Regions from separate parts of the Massilia sp. Se16.2.3 genome, predicted to be linked through region 1. Evidence: riboswitches for the same ligand, from Rfam matches in the RefSeq annotation. Region 1 holds a riboswitch; the other holds the start of a gene.

Region 1 (3,427 bases):
CGTAGGCGCGCACTTCCTGGGTGATCTTCATCGAGCAGAAATGGGGGCCGCACATCGAGCAGAAATGCGCCACCTTGGCGGAATCCTTGGGCAGCGTCTCGTCGTGGAAGGCGCGCGCCTTGTCCGGGTCGAGCCCGAGGTTGAACTGGTCTTCCCAGCGGAATTCGAAGCGCGCTTTCGACAGCGCGTTGTCGCGGATCTGCGCGCCCGGGTGGCCCTTCGCCAGGTCGGCGGCGTGGGCCGCGATCTTGTAGGTGATGATGCCGTCCTTGACGTCGTTCTTGTCGGGCAGGCCGAGATGCTCTTTCGGCGTCACGTAGCACAGCATCGCGGTGCCGTACCAGCCGATGTGGGCCGCGCCGATGCCGGAGGTGATGTGGTCGTAGCCGGGCGCGATGTCGGTGGTGAGTGGCCCCAGCGTATAGAACGGCGCTTCCATGCACTGTTCCAGCTGCAGGTCCATGTTCTCCTTGATCAGGTGCAGCGGCACGTGGCCGGGCCCCTCGATCATCACCTGTACGTCGTGCTTCCAGGCGATTTGGGTCAGTTCGCCGAGGGTCTTCAGTTCGGCCAGCTGGGCCTCGTCGTTGGCATCGTAGATGGAACCCGGACGCAGGCCATCGCCCAGGCTGAAGGCCACGTCGTACTGCTTCATGATGGCGCAGATGTCCTCGAAATGCGTGTAGAGGAAGGACTCCTCGTGGTGCGCCAGGCACCACTTGGCCATGATCGAGCCGCCGCGCGACACAATGCCTGTCAGGCGCTTGGCCGTCATCGGCACATACGGCAAACGCACGCCGGCGTGGATGGTGAAGTAGTCGACGCCCTGCTCGGCCTGTTCGATGAGGGTGTCGCGGTAGATTTCCCAGGTCAGGTCTTCGGCCTTGCCGTTCACTTTTTCCAGCGCCTGGTAGAGCGGCACGGTGCCGATCGGGACCGGGCTGTTACGGATGATCCATTCGCGCGTCTCGTGGATGTGCTTGCCGGTGGACAGGTCCATCACGTTGTCGGCACCCCAGCGGATCGCCCAGGTCATCTTTTCCACTTCCTCGCCGATGGACGAGGTGACGGCCGAGTTGCCGATGTTGGCGTTGATCTTCACCAGGAAGTTGCGGCCGATGATCATCGGCTCGCTCTCGGGGTGGTTGATGTTGGCCGGGATGATGGCGCGGCCACGGGCGACCTCGGAACGCACGAATTCCGGCGTGATCTCCTCAGGAATGGCGGCACCGAACGACTGGCCCGGATGCTGGCGGCCCAGCAGCGCGGCCGTGCGCCGGCCCATCTCGCCGCTCGCTTCCAGCGACGCCAGGTACTCCTTGCGGCGCAGGTTCTCGCGCAGGGCGATGAATTCCATCTCGGGGTGATGATGCCGCGGCGGGCGTAATGCATCTGGGTGACGTTGGCGCCCTCTTTCGCGCGGCGCGGCTTGCGCTGCAGCTCGAAGCGCAGCGCGTCCAGGCTCGGATCAAGCAGGCGCCCGGCGCCGTGAGGTCGAGCTCGGGCCGGACAGCTCCTCGGTGTCGCCCCGTTCGGCGATCCAGGTGCGGCGCAGTGCCGGCAAGCCGCGGCGGATGTCGATGGACGCTGCCGGGTCGGTGTAGGGGCCGGAGGTGTCGTAGACAAAGACGGGCGGGTTGGTCTCGCCGCCGAAGCTGGCCGGGGTGTCGCTTTGGGCGACGGCGCGCATCGGCACGCGGATATCGGGGCGGCTGCCTTCGATGTAGACCTTGGTCGAATTCGGGAAGGGGGCAATCGCGGCGCTGTCCACCATGGCGGTGGCGGCGTCGAACTTCAGTGGTGCATTCATGCGGCTCCTTTGCGTGAGGAGCCAGCAAAGGAGGCCGAGAGTGGCGTCAGGCGCGTGCGTGGGCACGAATCCGCATCTCGAAAGCTTCCCTTCGCTGGCATTATCCAGATCAGGTTCAGAGGGTATGTCTCACCCGCGCATCGATCGACGCGCAGGACCCCTAGCGTGTGCTGCCTTGCGGCAGCGGGCGGATTATAGCCTGCGAATTGGCGTTAGCAAAAAAATATTGAGCGCTTACTCGGGACGGGTGCTCCCCTGGACATGGGGTTGTTGCCTGTGCCGTTCGTGATGGGTTCAATCCGCGCGGGCACAGGTGCCCACCCTGGGGGACATGTGCGTTGAACCGGGGGTTGCCTGGGCTTGCCAAGAGGGCCTCCTGTAGGGTGGGCACCCCGTGCCCACGCGGATTGGGCATACCGATACCAACACACGCAACACACGCAACAGCGCCACGAACGACAACGATTCGACGCCGAATTTCCCGCTATCGCCTGACCTCACCCCCGCCCTCCTCCTCTATAATGGTCGTTTTCGCACCTCACACTGCCACATCATGGAATTAGCCAAGTCTTTCGAGCCAGCCGACATCGAACAACACTGGCGCGCCGCCTGGGAAGAGCGCGGGTATTTCGCCGCCACGCTCGACGCCGGCAAGCCCGCGTTCAGCATCCAGTTGCCGCCACCGAATGTGACGGGCACGCTGCACATGGGCCACGCGTTCAACCAGACCATCATGGACGGCCTGACGCGCTACTACCGCATGCGCGGCCATAACACGGCCTGGATTCCGGGCACCGACCACGCCGGTATCGCCACGCAGATCGTGGTGGAGCGCCAGCTCGACGCCCAGAAGGTCTCGCGCCACGACCTCGGTCGCGACGAATTCATCAAGAAGGTCTGGGAGTGGAAGGAAAAATCGGGCAACACCATCACCGGCCAGATGCGCCGCCTGGGTGCCTCGGCCGACTGGAGCCGCGAATACTTCACGATGGACGAGACCCGCTCGAAGGTCGTCTCGGAAGTGTTCGTGCGCCTGTACGAGCAGGGCCTGATCTACCGCGGCAAGCGCCTGGTGAACTGGGACCCGGTGCTGGGCACGGCCGTCTCCGACCTGGAGGTCGATTCGGTCGAGGAAGACGGCTCGATGTGGTATATCCAGTACCCGTTGGCCGACGGCTCGGGCCACCTGACGGTGGCCACCACCCGTCCTGAAACCATGCTGGGCGACGTCGCCGTGGCGGTCGATCCGACCGACGAGCGTTACACTCACCTGCACGGCAAGATGCTGAAATTGCCGCTGACGGATCGCGAAATCCCGATCATCGCCGACAGCTATGTGGACAAGGAATTCGGCACCGGCTGCGTGAAGATCACCCCGGCGCACGACTTCAACGACTACGCCGTCGGCCAGCGCGCGAATCTCGCGCCGATCACGATCATGACGCTCGACGCGAAGATCAACGAGAACGCCCCCGCGCAATACCAGGGCCTGGACCGTTTCAAAGCGCGCAAGCAGATCGTCGCCGACCTCGAAGCGCTTGGCCTGCTCGAACAGGTGAAACCGCACAAGCTGATGGTGCCGCGCGGCGACCGCACCGGCGTCGTGATCGAGCCGAT
Region 2 (3,427 bases), 2.6 Mb from region 1:
TCGCTGTAGCTGGTGCCGACCGTCAGCACGTGGCGCAGCGCACCGGTGGCGACGCGTCCCTGCAGCTGCGCCTGGATGCCGAACGGGGTCTTGCGTTCGCCGACGCTCTGGTAGTCGTAGACGTCATAATCGCCGTTCGAGCAGTAGCCCGGATAGAAGCCCTCGCCCTCGTTGCTGCAGCCGTAGGGGAAGGCGGTGAAGTCGTCGCGCTTGAACCAGTGCTTGTTGGCCGCGACCGTCGCTCGCCAGTCGCTGTTGATGCGATAGTCGAAGCGCAGGCCGAAGTTGGCGCTGTCGGTGTCGACCGGTCTGGTCCAGGGCTGGGCGTTGAGCAGGGTCTTGGCCGAGATGTTCGCCGGCAGCGCCACGCCGCGGATCAGCTGGTAGCCGGGCGCGGTGATCTGTTCCTTGTGCTGGAAGTCCATGTCGAGCTGCAGCAGCGCGTCTGGTGTGATCTGCCAGTCGAAGGCGCCTGACACGAACTGGCGCTTGCCGTCGGCACCGTCGACGTAGGAGCGCAGGCGCTCGGCGGCGGCGTTGACGCGGTAGCCGAAGCGGCGGTCGTCGAAACGTCCGCCCAGGTCCAGCGCGCCATAGAGCGTGCCGCGCTCGCGCGCTTCGAAGGTCACGGAACGGAGCGGCGTGTTGGTCGGACGCTTGGTCACGAAGTTGAGGATGCCCCCCGGCGCGGCCAGGCCCGCCTGCATGCCGGCCACGCCCTTGAGCAGCTCGAGGCGCTCCTTGTTCTCGAGCGGGATCTGGGTATCGGCGGGGATGACGATGCCGTCCTTGCGATAGCCCGAGTTATTGTTCAGCATGAAGCCACGCACCGAGAACTGCTCGGCATAGCCGACCGCGTTGTAGGCATCGCCCACCGAGGCGTCGTAGGCCAGCGCATCGGTAGCGCTGCGAATCGAGAGGTTCTGCATCTGTTCGCGGGTGATTGCCGAGACCGAGACCGGGGTCTCGACGATCGGCAGGTCGGCGAAGCCGCCGATGCCGGCACGGTCGCTGACCGTCCATTTATTGCCGGTGACAAGCACCGAGGCGACCGGCTCCTGGGTCTGTGCGGACGCGTCGATGGTGAAAGCCTGGGCGAGGGCGCAGGCAAGTAAGGTGTGCTTTAAAACTGGTTTCATGGGTTTGCTCGTTTTCGCGCGCCACGATGGGCGCGCCGCTTCTTCAAAAAGCCGGAGCCAACGTGGGGGAAGGGCAAACAAGGGGGAACTGCGTTGCGCTTTCCTTCGCTGGCATTATCCAGATCAGGTACGAAGGGTATCTCTCACCCGAAGCGAAGCTTCAGGACCCCTAGCGAGGCGCGAGTGTACCACGGCCGGGGACGGCCGTGGTAATTCTGTCAAGGGGCGTGGGGTGGACGGCTCGACCGGGCAAGGGCCCGAGCCGTCCGGTTCGCGCCGTCCACGCGTTCAACAGGCGTCCGCGCTGGCGCGGCGTGGCAAAGCGAATTGGACGCGTGAGACCTCAGGCTTCGGCCGCTTCGTGCAGCGGCGATGCGTGCTCGTGGTGGGCGCGTGCGTGCTGCAGGTGGCGCTGCAGGGTGGCGCGGGTGCTGTCGCCGATCGCGCGCCAGTATTCGCGGCGCTGGGCGGCGCGCTTGCGGTGCTTCGACGGCATGTCTGCCAGGGGCTTGAGGTAGAAGGGCAGCGCCACCAGCCAGGCGTGGCCGGCCATCTCGACCCCGCCGAGCAGCTTCCAGAAGCCGTCGTAGGCATTCGTGAAGTGCTTCAGCTGGTCCGGGTCGAAGGCGATGTGCGAGCTGCATTTCACGGCCACCACCTGCTCCATGCCGACCGCCTGCGCCACGCCCTGCATCGCGGCGAAAGTGAAGAAGCTGGGCGAATTGTTGGGGAAGCAGCGTTCGAAGGCGTCGAAGGCTTCGCCCGAATCGGTCCAGCGGCCCTGGTTGCGGGCGATGAAGGGGACCAATGGAGACGGCACGCCGGCGACCGCGCCCTCGATCCACGAGAACGACAGGCGGTGCAGCACCTTGCCGTCGGCGACCAGGGCAATGGTCAGGTCGCCTTCGGCATTCATGCGCGAAGCCATCTCGAGGCGGATCACGAATTCGTTTTCGCCCACGGTCTGGCGCCACAGGGCCAGCCCGCCGGCCGCGTACACGGCCTGCTTGTAGGCGGCGTTGAAGGTGGTTTCCTCGAAGCGGTAGTGAGACAGGACGCACCGCACGCGATCGCTGGCGCTCAGGCCGCGCACCAGGTAGCCGCGGTGGCTGAGGTGGTGGAAGGGGTCGTCGTGGGACCGCAGCATCACGTAGTTGCGGTAGACGTCGAGCTGGCACAGGGCCGCGTGATCGCGATAGAACATCAGCACGCGGGCGCTGCGCAGGATCGACATCAGCCAGGATGACAAACGCAACTGGCGGCGGCCGGCCCGCCAATGGCGGGTCAGTTGAGCGAAGATCATGGGGCGCTCCGTTAAAGGCATCGGGTTGCAGGCAGGTTCATGGTGGCTTACCTGGCTGCTACCGGCGGTGACATTGCTCAAGGGAAATAAGTTCTCTGAGGCAATATTCTTATCGCCACGGTCACGCAAGGTCAACATGCATCTTCTCTCAGGTGTGGTTTATAGCGGAACGCCGGGTTCCCGTATTGCAAGATTATCACGCGCTAAACAGCTGCCGACAGTTCCTCGCCAGCACGGTTTCCGGTCGCCCCAGCGCGCATGCCGTCCGCATGAATGATTCCCGATCGTAACATATTGACGGCAAACGTTGCCTACAGGATAGGCGGTCGTTGCGCCGGCGGGACAGGCCTGCCCGGGTGCGGGGCGGCCGCTTTACCTGATCCCGGTTTCCGGCTCATGATGGCCTTTCGATCAACCTTGAGGATCCGATCATGGCGCAATCGTACGAACTGTTCTATTGGCCGGGCATCCAGGGACGCGGCGAATATGTCCGCCTGGCGCTGGAGGAAGCGGGAGAAGACTACGAGGACGTGGCGCGCGGTCCCGGTGGCGTCGATGCCATGATGGCCGCGCTCAAGGAAGGCCCGACGCCGGCCTTTGCTCCGCCTTTCCTGCGCGCCGGCGGCATGATGATCGGCCAGACCGCGGCGATCCTGATGTTCCTCGGCGAACGCCATGGCCTGGCGCCTCAGGATGTGCAGGGCCGGCTGTGGACCCACCAGCTGCAGCTGACGATCGGCGACCTGGTGGGCGAGGCGCACGAGACCCACCATCCGGTCGGCAGCAATCTGTATTACGAAGACCAGAAGCCGGAAGCGCGGCGGCGTGCGCAGGAATTCACGGCCGCGCGCATTCCCAAGTTCCTCCGTTATTTCTCGCACGTGCTGGGCGAGGGCGACTACCTGCTCGGGCAGGCGCTCGGCTATGCCGACCTGTCGCTGTTCCAGACCCTGGAAGGGCTGCGCTATGCCTTTCCGAAAGCGAC

Evidence for each region. A riboswitch is a leader RNA that binds a small molecule or an ion and turns the genes downstream of it on or off. The one in region 1 is predicted to bind thiamine pyrophosphate.
Region 2: it holds a riboswitch for thiamine pyrophosphate, as region 1 does, so the genes downstream of both, G4G31_RS19835 (TonB-dependent siderophore receptor) here and thiC (phosphomethylpyrimidine synthase ThiC) in region 1, are expected to answer to the same signal.

Annotation. Positions count from the first base shown of each region.
Region 1 covers NZ_CP050451.1:1,749,950-1,753,376, reverse strand. Annotated here, with positions in the region: partial or broken gene thiC (phosphomethylpyrimidine synthase ThiC) at 1-1,810, opposite strand, end outside; TPP riboswitch at 1,880-1,982, opposite strand; gene G4G31_RS08105 (valine--tRNA ligase) at 2,364-3,427, shown strand, end outside.
Region 2 covers NZ_CP050451.1:4,347,554-4,350,980, reverse strand. Annotated here, with positions in the region: gene G4G31_RS19835 (TonB-dependent siderophore receptor) at 1-1,139, opposite strand, end outside; TPP riboswitch at 1,223-1,320, opposite strand; gene G4G31_RS19830 (DUF535 family protein) at 1,483-2,442, opposite strand; gene G4G31_RS19825 (glutathione S-transferase) at 2,874-3,427, shown strand, end outside.